DNA from 3 places in the Nocardia terpenica genome. Region 3 is predicted to be linked to each of the others. Evidence: riboswitches for the same ligand, from Rfam matches in the RefSeq annotation. Region 3 holds a riboswitch; each other region holds the start of a gene.

Region 1 (3,267 bases), on a different contig from region 3:
AGCGGTTGGCGCACCCTCGCAGTCCCGCTGCTCGTCGGCGGTGCCGCGGCGGGCTCGATCGCGCTGCTGCATGTGCGGGATCCGCATGTGCAGGGGTCGTACGGGATCTGCCCGTTCTATGCGCTGACCGGACTGTGGTGCCCGGGGTGCGGCGGATTGCGGGCCGTGCACAACCTCACCGACGGGCGGCTTCTCGACGCCGTGCACAGCAATGTGCTGGTGCTGCCGCTGCTGGTGGGCTTCGCGGTGGTCTGGGGCCGCTGGGCGCTGCGCCGGTGGCGCGGCCTGCCGCCGAATCCGTTCCCGTTCGCCATGAGCTGGGGGTCCCTGTGGATAATCGTCGCGGTGCTGACCGCATTCACCGTGCTGCGCAATACGCCCTGGGGCACGTGGCTCGCGCCGGTGTGATCCCGCCCGGCGTGGTGCGGCGAATTCCACTGCCGCACTGGGCATGCTGACGACATGGCCGATTCACTGAAGGCACGCGTGCGCGAGAAGCTGCTCCGCCAGCTCCTGGAGGACGGCATCCCCGACCCCGAGCAGGACGACACGCGGCAGGTGTCGGTGGAGGCCGATCTGGACGCGCTCGATGCGGTGGGGGAGGACGATCCGTTGGTGGAGGAGCTGGCGGCGCGGTATTTGATGCCGTGAGGGGTGGGTGATGGGCTTGGGGTTAGAAGGTGCAGGGGGCTGCGCCGGGGGTGGGGGTGGTGGTGAGGCCGGGGCGGGTTTCGGGGGTGGGGTTCCACTGGCCGTTGGTGGTGGTGTAGTTCCAGGTGGGGCCCTGGGTGGTGAGGGTTGTGAGGGCGGCGATGAGGCGGTCTATGTCGGTGGGAGTGGTGCCCAGGCCGATGCTGGCGCGGAGGGCGGCGGGGATGCCGAGTTTGGCGAGGAGGGGGTGGGCGCAGAAGCGGCCGTCGCGGACGCCGATGGCGTGCTCGGCGGAGAGGTAGGCGGCGACGCGGCCGGGCTCGAAGCCATCCACGGTGAAGGCGACGATGCCGACGCTGTCGGGGCTGTCCGGCCAGATCTGCAGGAAACGCACGCCCGCAACGGTTTTCAGGCCGGAGCGCAGGCGGTCGGCGAGGGTGCGCTCGTGGTCGGCGACGGCCTGCGGGTCGAGGGCGGCCAGGGTGTCGCAGGCCGCGGCGAGGGCGGCGACACCGAGCACGTTCGGGGAACCGGCCTCGTGGCGCTGCGGGGCGGGCGCCCACTGCGCGCCGGTGGTGGTGACCTCGGTGACCGCGCCGCCGCCCGCCAGGTACGGGGCCGCGGCGTCGAGCCAGTCGCGGCGGCCCACCAGTACCCCGGCTCCGAACGGCGCGTACAGCTTGTGCCCGGAGAACGCCAGATAGTCGATTCCGGTGGCCTGCAGGTCGATTCGCCGGTGCGGGGCCAACTGCGCGGCGTCGACCAGGATGCGGGCCCCGCACTGGTGCGCGACGGCGGCCAGCCGCTGCAGCGGCAGCACCTCGCCGGTGACGTTGGAGGCCCCGGTGATCGCCAGCAGCGCAGCGGGTTTGGCGCACAGCTCGGCGACGAGGCGGCGGATGGTCTCCTCCACGGTGTCGGCGGCGGGCACCACCCGGCGGCCGTGCCGGGTCCAGGGCAGCAGGTTGGCGTGATGTTCGATGTCGAGGACCACGGTGTCGCCGGGCACGCAGCCCGCCAGCAGATTCAGCGAATCGGTGGTGTTGCGGGTGAACACCACGACCTGGTCGTCGGCGGCGTTGAGCAGGCGCGTCACCGAGCCGCGGGCGGCTTCGTAGCACTCGGTGGAGACGCGGGAGGCGTATCCGGCGCCGCGGTGGACGCTGGCGTAGAGCGGGAGCAGTTCGGTCACCCGGTCGGTGACCTGGGCCAGGGCGGGGGCGCTGGCGGCGTAGTCGAAATTGGCGTAGGTGCGGGTTCCCCCCTGTACCAACGGAACTCGCAGATCGCATCCGGAGACGCGGGCGAGGGCGGTACAGGTCTGGTCGAGAACGGCGGGCATCACGCAATCCCTTCGGCTCAGGGACTCCGGTGCAAGGTGCGGTTTCGGAGTCCGCGCTTGCCGTGCCCTTGTGGACGACGGCCCGGTCGTCACCCGGAGCACCCCACCGCGGAGGAGGGTTGCCGGCCAGCAAGCCGGGGCTTGACGCTGGCACTCATGACCTGAGCCGAGATTGTCAGATGCCGGGAGCGGTTGTCAACCCCCCCCCGTTCGAAACATGCTGTGCCCCATAGCCGTGGGTTCACTGCTGCGTTAGCGGCGGGTTCACTCCAGCCCGGTGGGCCGGTGATAGCTGCCGTTGTAGTACAGCAGCGGCGCCGCGATCGGCTCGTCGCCGGTGTTGTCGTGCACCCGGGTGACCAGGCCCACCACCAGGGTGTGGTCGCCGATCGGGATGAGCTGGTGCACGGTGGCCCGGACCCAGATCGGGGTGCCGTGCAGCACCGGCTCGCCGGTGTCCAGCGGGGTCCACAGCGACCGGTCGGCGAAGCGCTCGTCGGCGGCGCGGGCGAACCGCTGGGCCAGATGCTGCTGATGCTCGCCGAGGAAGTGCACCACCACCGACCGGGCCTGCAGCATGGCATCGATGCTGGAGGAGGTGTGCGCGATATTGAACGAGATCAGCGGCGGCTCCGCCGACAGCGAGGCGAACGAGGTCGCGGTGAAACCCACCGGCCGGGCCTCGGAATTCAGGGTCACGATGGTGACACCGGCCGGGTAGTGCCGCATGGCCCCGCGGTACTGGGCCGCGGTGATCCCGCTCAGATCGTCGGGTACCTGCAGACCGGTGTCGGGTGAACTGTCCACAGCCCTAACCTACGTCGCGCGCGCGGCCGATATTCCGGGCCGTGCCTCGGTCCACGGTGAACATGCAGGTCAGTCCACGTCGATGGCCAGGCCCGCCGTGATGCGGACCAGCTCCGGGAACGAGGTGCGGAACACCGTGTTGGGATGCCCGCCGGCGGCCCATAATTCGCGGTGCCCGGACAGCGCGTTGTCCACGAACATCGGCAGGTTGGTGGGATGCCCGACGGGGGCCACGCCGCCCAGCGGCTGCCCGGTGACCTCGCGCACCAGCTCGGCCGGGGCGCGAGTGAGCGTGCCCTCCAAGCGTTCTCCGGTCCGCGCCAGATCCACCTGGTGGGCGCCGGAGACCAGCAGCAGCACCGGATCGTCGTCGAGCAGGAAGACCAGCGACTTGGTGATCGCGCCCACTTCGACGCCGAGGGCCTGCGCGGCCTGCTCGGCGGTGTGGGTGGGCTCGGACCGGGTGA
Region 2 (3,267 bases), on a different contig from region 3:
CAGAGAACGTGGGAGAGGAAGGCCCGGGTGCGCGGGTGCGACGGATCGTCGAGCACCTGTGCGGGCGGACCCTGTTCGACGATGCGGCCCTCGTCCATGAGCACCACCGTGTCGGCCACCTCGCGGGCGAATCCGATCTCGTGCGTGACGATGACCAGCGTGGCTCCCTCGCGGGCGAGCGCGCGGATCACGTCCAGCACCTCGCCCACCAGCTCCGGATCCAGTGCCGAGGTGGGCTCGTCGAACAGCACCACCCCGGGCCGCAGCGCCAACGCCCGCGCGATCGCCACCCGCTGCTGCTGCCCGCCGGACAATCGGCGCGGATACTGATTCGCCTTGTCGGCCAGGCCGACTCGCTCCAGCAGCCGCACCGCCTCGGCCTCGACCTCCGCGCGCGGGCGGCCCTGCGCCGACACCGGCGCCAGCGCAACATTTTCCAGTACCGTCAGGTGCGGGAACAGATGAAAGTTCTGGAATACGAACCCGATTCGGGATCGCTGCCGCAGGATCTCGCGCTCGCTCAGCTCGTGCAGCTTCGCGCCGCGGCGGCGATAGCCGACGAGTTCGCCACCCACCCGCACCGTTCCGGCGTCGACCTTCTCCAGGTGATTGATGGTCCGCAGCAGGGTGGACTTGCCCGATCCGGACGGGCCCAGGATCACCGTCACCTCGCCCGGCCGCACCGCCAGGTCGATGCCGCGCAACACCTCGTGCGATCCGAAATGCTTACGCACCCCGCGTAATTCGACCGCATACTCACTCATCCGCGCTCCCCCGTGATCTCGGCGATCTTGCCCCGCACCCGCTGCAGCGGCGTCGGCGGCAGCTCCCGGGAGCCGCCCTTGGCGAAGTGCCGTTCGATGTAGTACTGGGCGACGGTCAGCACCGAGGTCAGCACGATGTACCAGACCGTCGCCACCATCAGCAGCGGCACCACCCGGCCGTTGCGGCCGAAGATCACCTGCACCTGGTAGAACAGCTCGGCGATGGCCATCACCGACACGATGGAGGTGCCCTTGAACAGGCTGATCACCTCGTTGGCGGCATTGGGCAGGATGCCCCGCATCGCCTGCGGCGCCACGATGGTGAAGAACTGCCGCCGCCACGGCAGCCCCAGCGACTTGGCCGCCTCCAGCTGCCCCGGATCCACCGAGATGATCCCGGCCCGGATGATCTCGGCCGAATACGCCGCCTGATGCAGCGCCAGACCGATGACCGCGGCGGTGAACCCGCTGATCACCCCGTTCACGTCGAAGGTGAGAAAGGCGGGGCCGAACGGGATTCCGAGCGACAGCCGCTTGTACAGGTAGGCGATATTGAACCAGAACAGCAGCTGCACGATCAGCGGAATCGACCGGAAGGCCCACACGTAGGCCCACGAGATCACTTGCAGCACCGGAATTTTCGACAATCGCGCGACGGCGAGCCAGATGCCGAGCAGGAACCCGAACAGCGTGCCCCAGAAGGTCAGCTCCACCGTGATCTTCAGTGCCGACAGCACCGAGGCGGCGGTGAAGTAGCGGGCGAACGTCGGCCAGTCCCAGCCCGGATTGGTGACCAGTCCGTGGACGAACTGGCCCACCAGCACCAGCGCGATCGCCGCGGCGAGCCAGCGCCAGGGGTGCCAGGTTCGGGCGACGGGCAGCGCATCGTCGTCGGCCGCCGACGCCGCGGGGGTATCGGCGGGCTCGACTGCGGCCAGAGTACTCATGGAATTGCGATCCTCCATCGGTCCTGGCGGTAGCACCCGCTCCGGTGGCCGGGGGTTGCTGCGGTCTCGGGGAGCCAGGTCTCTCAACCGCTCTGGATGGGTGTTATCGACGGTAAGGCAGGCTCGACCCGGTGTCTGCACTCACGATCATCGTGAATTCAATTGTTGGCAGCGGGTTTTCCCGCACGGGGAAGCGGGAACGCCGTCCCTGTGTACAACAGTGTTCGCAATACCCTAGTGTGAACAGCGCCGTTTCCCCATGCGGGCCGAGGAGAGCGACATGAAGGATCTGAGCGGCCGGACCTGCCTGATCACCGGTGCGGCCAGCGGCATCGGCCGGGCCACCGCCCGGGCCGCGGCGCGCGCCGGTGCGCGGCTGGTGCTCACCGATATCGCGGCCGACGGGCTGGCCGAGACCGTGACGCTGATTCGCGACGCGGGCGGCGAGGTGCTCGACGCCCCCGCGCTCGACATCACCGACTACGACGCGGTCACCGCGTGGGCGGGCCGGATCCACGCCGAACACGGCAGCGTCGACGTGGTCATGAATATCGCGGGCATCTCCGCCTGGGGCACGGTGGAGAATCTCGAGCATCGGCACTGGCGGTCGATGATCGAGGTCAATCTGATGGGCCCGATCCACATCATCGAGAACTTCGTGCCGCCCATGGTGCGCGCCGGGCGCGGCGGCCACCTGGTCAACGTCTCCTCGGCGGCCGGGCTGCTGGCGCTGCCGTGGCATGCCGCCTACAGCGCCAGCAAGTTCGGCCTGCGCGGGGTCTCGGAGGTGCTGCGCTTCGACCTGGAGCGGCACGGCATCGGGGTGAGCCTGGTGGTGCCGGGCGCGGTGCGCACGCCGCTGATGCGGACCGTGGAGATCGTCGGCATCGATCGCGACGACCCCCGCGCGCAGCGGCTGGCGCGGCGGTTCGAGGGCCACGCGGTGCCGCCGGAGCGGGTCGCCGAGCGCATCCTGGACGGCATCGCGCACAACCGATTTCTGGTGTACACCTCCGCCGACATCCGGCTGGCCTACTGGCTGTCCCGCAAGTTCGCCTGGCCGTACGAGACCGCCATGCGGCTGGCGAACCGGGAATTCGGCAGGCTGCTCACCGGTCCGCGGCGGAGTTCGGTGCCGCGCTGAGGTTTTCGCCCGCGCGGCGCGCCCGTGCGGCATGGCGGTGGATTTTTCGCGGAATTCGTGGCTCAATCCGAGGGGGCCTCTCCTCGGAGGTCCCGTGCCGCCGCGCCGATCTGGGGGCCGCCGCTGATGAGCAGGGAACTGTACCGCTGGGTGCCGACGGGCGAGTCGGACATGGTCGAGTTGCGGGATCTGAGGTCGGGACGGGCCGTGCAGATCGTGCGGCCCGACGACGCCGACCTCCCCGGTGACCTGCTGCTGGAGATCGAGTCGCTGGTGTTCCGCTGGTCGAACCGCACCACCCACGCCGAGGCCGAGGCCGATCTGGCGGTGCGCTGGGAGGCAGTCGACAGCCTGCGCGCGATGAGCTGGTTGTGCGCGCTGTGGGCGGTGGTGTGCGAGACCCGGTTGGGGA
Region 3 (3,267 bases):
TCTGCTCCAGCGCCAGCGCGTGCTGCGGATGCGACGGCAGGAACGGGTATTTCGTCCACGACACCGCCGGATGCCGCTCCAGGAATTCGGCGATGCGCAAGGCGGACTGCACCGACTGGCGCACCCGCAGCGGCATCGTCTCCAGGCCCTTCAGCAGCGTCCAGGCATTGAACGGGCTCAGCGCCGGGCCGGTGTGCCGCATGAGGTGCTTCACCGGGCCGTCGATGTAGTCCTGCGCGCCCAGGATGGCGCCGCCGAGCACCCGGCCCTGGCCGTCGATGTGCTTGGTGCCCGAATACACCACCACGTCGGCGCCGAGCTCCAGGCTGCGCTGCAGCAGCGGGGTCGCGAAGACGTTGTCCAGCACCACCGTCGCGCCCGCCGCGTGGGCCAGCTCCGACACCCGGCGCACATCCACCAGCGTCTGCATCGGGTTGGACGGGGTCTCGAAGAACACCGCCTGCGTCGGCCGCGACAGCGCCCGCTCCCACTGGTCGAGATCCTCGCCGTCGACGAAGACCGTCTCCACGCCCCAGCGCGGCAGGATCTCGTTACACACCACGAAACAGGAACCGAACAGGCTGCGCGCGGCCACCAGCCGATCGCCGCGGCCGAGCAGCGCCGCGAGCGCGGTGAACACGGCCGACATGCCGCTGGCGGTGGCGAAGCACGCCTGCGCGCCCTCCAGCAGCCGCATCCGCTCCTCGAACATGGCCACCGTCGGATTGCCGTAGCGCGAATACACGAAGTGCGGCACATCGCCGGTGAACGCCGCCTCGGCCGCCTCGGCGCTCTCGTAGACGAAACCGGAGGACAGATACAGCGCCTCGGCGGTCTCCTCGAAACCCGAACGCCGCAGTCCGCCACGGACTCCCAGCGTCGCCGGGCCCACGCCCTCGGGCAGCGGCCGGTCGAACGCGCCGCCGGCGATCACGACTGCCGCCAGGGCAGTCCCTCGGCGCGCCAGCCGGCGCCGCCGCGATGCCCGCTGGCGTCGAGCGGACCCTCGAAACCCTCGAGCACGTTGTAGGACGGGGCGTAGCCGGCCGCCGTCGCCGCCGTCGCCGCGCCGATCGACCGCTGCCCGGACCGGCAGAGGAAGATCACCGGCGCGGTGCTGTCCGAATCCCGTTCGGCCAGTACCTGTTTCAGCTGATCGGTGAAGTGCGCGTTGGGCGCTCCGGTCCCGTCCACCCACTCGATCAGGGCCGTCGGCCGATCGATCGAGGCGGTGTCGGGCACCCCGACGAACCGCCACTCGGCCTCGGTGCGCACGTCGATCAGCACCGCATCGGGATTGTCGCGCAACAGCTCCCACGCCTGTCGTGGGGTGATGTCACCCGCGTAGCTCATTCGATGAACCCTCCTCGCGAATCCGCACTTGCCGCACTCGGGAGATTCCGGTGCGTGGCCAGGTCGTCACCCGGAGCACCCCACCGCGGAGGAGGGTTGCCGACCAGCGAGCCGGGGCTTGACGCTGGTACTCATGACCTTCACTGAGAGTGCCTGGCCCGCGCTCCGGTGTCAATTGCACACCAGCCACGTCTTCCCGTCCGCCCGAGTCAGATTCCAGGTGGCCGTCGTCTTGCGGCCGTCGACCTCGCTGGTCACGGTCGCCTTGGCGCGGTCGCCGTCGATCGCCGGATCGGTGAGCCCGGTGATGTCGACCTTCTTCCCGGCCGCGCCGGGACCCAGCGGCGACTTCGCGGGATCGAATCCGGCGCAGGCCGCGGCGGCGCGCCGGGCAGGATCGGATTCGGCCTGCGCGGCGGCGAAGTTCTTGACGGCGGCCGCGATTCGGTCCGCCTGTGTGACATTGTTCTCAGCCGGTCGCAGCAGCGCCATGGCAATCACCGCGATGACGACCAGCACCGCGATCACGGCCGCGATGAGGAACGGCAGCGCGGACCGGGTCGCCTCGCGCTGGTCGATCGGGGTGGCCTGGGTGGAGCCGTCGGCGGCATCGCTCATGCACCGATCATCCCCGGTGGGCCACGGTGGCTCAGCTCACACCCATATTTCCCGGACCGTACCGGGAATAGTGATCACACCCCACGCCGATAGAATCACCAGAACCCCCGGCCGCGGCCGGGTGGCTCCGCGTCCCCGCGCAGCAACGAAGCGGCATCGATTGGGACGGCGAACACGCCGGGTGACATCCGGCCCGCGCGTCAACTTAGCCTAAGCTAAGAAGGACGGGCCACAATACCGACGACAGAGCTTTCGACCAGAGGGTGCGCATAAGAATGACCGAACAGAGTGCAGCGACCCGACCACTTCGCATCGCGATCGTGGGCGCCGGACCGGCCGGAATCTACGCCGCCGACGCGCTGATGAAGTCCGATGCCGAGGTGAGCATCGACCTGTACGAGCGGATGCCCGCCCCGTTCGGCCTGATCCGCTACGGCGTCGCGCCCGATCATCCGCGCATCAAGGGCATCATCACCGCGCTGCACAAGGTTCTGGACAAGCCGCAGGTACGCCTGCTCGGCAATATCGACTACGGCACCGACATCACCCTGGCCGATATGCGGCGCTTCTACGACGCGGTGATCTTCTCCACCGGCGCCAACGCCGACCGCGCGCTGCCGGTCCCGGGCATCGATCTGGACGGCTCCTACGGCGCGGCGGACTTCGTGTCCTGGTACGACGGCCATCCGGACGTGCCGCGCGACTGGCCGCTGGAGGCGGAGAAGGTCGCGGTGCTCGGCGTCGGCAATGTGGCCCTGGACGTGGCCCGCGTGCTCGCCAAGACCGGCGACGAGCTGCTGCCCACCGAGATCCCGCCGAACGTGTACGAGGGGCTGAAGGCCAACAAGGCGCTCGAGGTGCACGTGTTCGGCCGCCGCGGCCCGGCGCAGGCCAAGTTCACCCCGCTGGAACTGCGCGAGCTGGATCATTCGCCGAACATCGAGGTCATCGTCGCCCCCGAGGACATCGACTACGACGAGGGCTCCGAAGCCGCACGGCGGCATTCCAAGCAGGTCGATATGGTCTGCAATACGTTGGAGCAGTGGGCGATTCGCGACGTGGGCGACCGTCCGCACCGACTGTTTCTACACTTCTTCGAGTCCCCGCACGAGATCGTCGGCGAGGACGGCAAGGTGGTCGGGCTGCGCACCGAGCGCACCCAGCTCGACGGCACCGGAAACGTCAAGGGCACCGGCGTGTTCAACGACTGGGACGTGCAGTCGGTGTACCGGGCCGTGGGCTACCTGTCGCAGAACATCCCGCAGCTGCCGTTCGACGAGCAGGCCGGGACCGTGC

Evidence for each region. Region 3 has a riboswitch for S-adenosylmethionine ahead of HPY32_RS21410 (rhodanese-like domain-containing protein). Riboswitches for the same ligand answer to the same signal wherever they lie in the genome.
Region 1: linked by a shared signal. The riboswitch ahead of HPY32_RS15110 (aminotransferase class V-fold PLP-dependent enzyme) and the one ahead of HPY32_RS21410 (rhodanese-like domain-containing protein) in region 3 are both predicted to bind S-adenosylmethionine.
Region 2: linked by a shared signal. The riboswitch ahead of HPY32_RS15830 (amino acid ABC transporter permease) and the one ahead of HPY32_RS21410 (rhodanese-like domain-containing protein) in region 3 are both predicted to bind S-adenosylmethionine.

What each region holds. Positions count from the first base shown of each region.
Region 1 is NZ_JABMCZ010000002.1:795,736-799,002, reverse strand. Features, by position in the region: gene HPY32_RS15120 (DUF2752 domain-containing protein) at 1-408, shown strand, start outside; gene HPY32_RS15115 (hypothetical protein) at 463-651, shown strand; gene HPY32_RS15110 (aminotransferase class V-fold PLP-dependent enzyme) at 674-1,993, opposite strand; SAM riboswitch class IV at 2,042-2,155, opposite strand; gene HPY32_RS15105 (flavin reductase family protein) at 2,258-2,722, opposite strand; gene HPY32_RS15100 (YbaK/EbsC family protein) at 2,870-3,267, opposite strand, start outside.
Region 2 is NZ_JABMCZ010000002.1:953,400-956,666, forward strand. Features, by position in the region: gene HPY32_RS15825 (amino acid ABC transporter ATP-binding protein) at 1-764, opposite strand, end outside; gene HPY32_RS15830 (amino acid ABC transporter permease) at 761-1,711, opposite strand; SAM riboswitch class I at 1,723-1,814, opposite strand; gene HPY32_RS15835 (SDR family oxidoreductase) at 1,992-2,855, shown strand; gene HPY32_RS15840 (hypothetical protein) at 2,982-3,267, shown strand, end outside.
Region 3 is NZ_JABMCZ010000003.1:52,761-56,027, reverse strand. Features, by position in the region: gene HPY32_RS21415 (O-succinylhomoserine sulfhydrylase) at 1-934, opposite strand, end outside; gene HPY32_RS21410 (rhodanese-like domain-containing protein) at 931-1,353, opposite strand; SAM riboswitch class IV at 1,373-1,492, opposite strand; gene HPY32_RS21405 (Rv0361 family membrane protein) at 1,525-1,971, opposite strand; gene HPY32_RS21400 (FAD-dependent oxidoreductase) at 2,247-3,267, shown strand, end outside.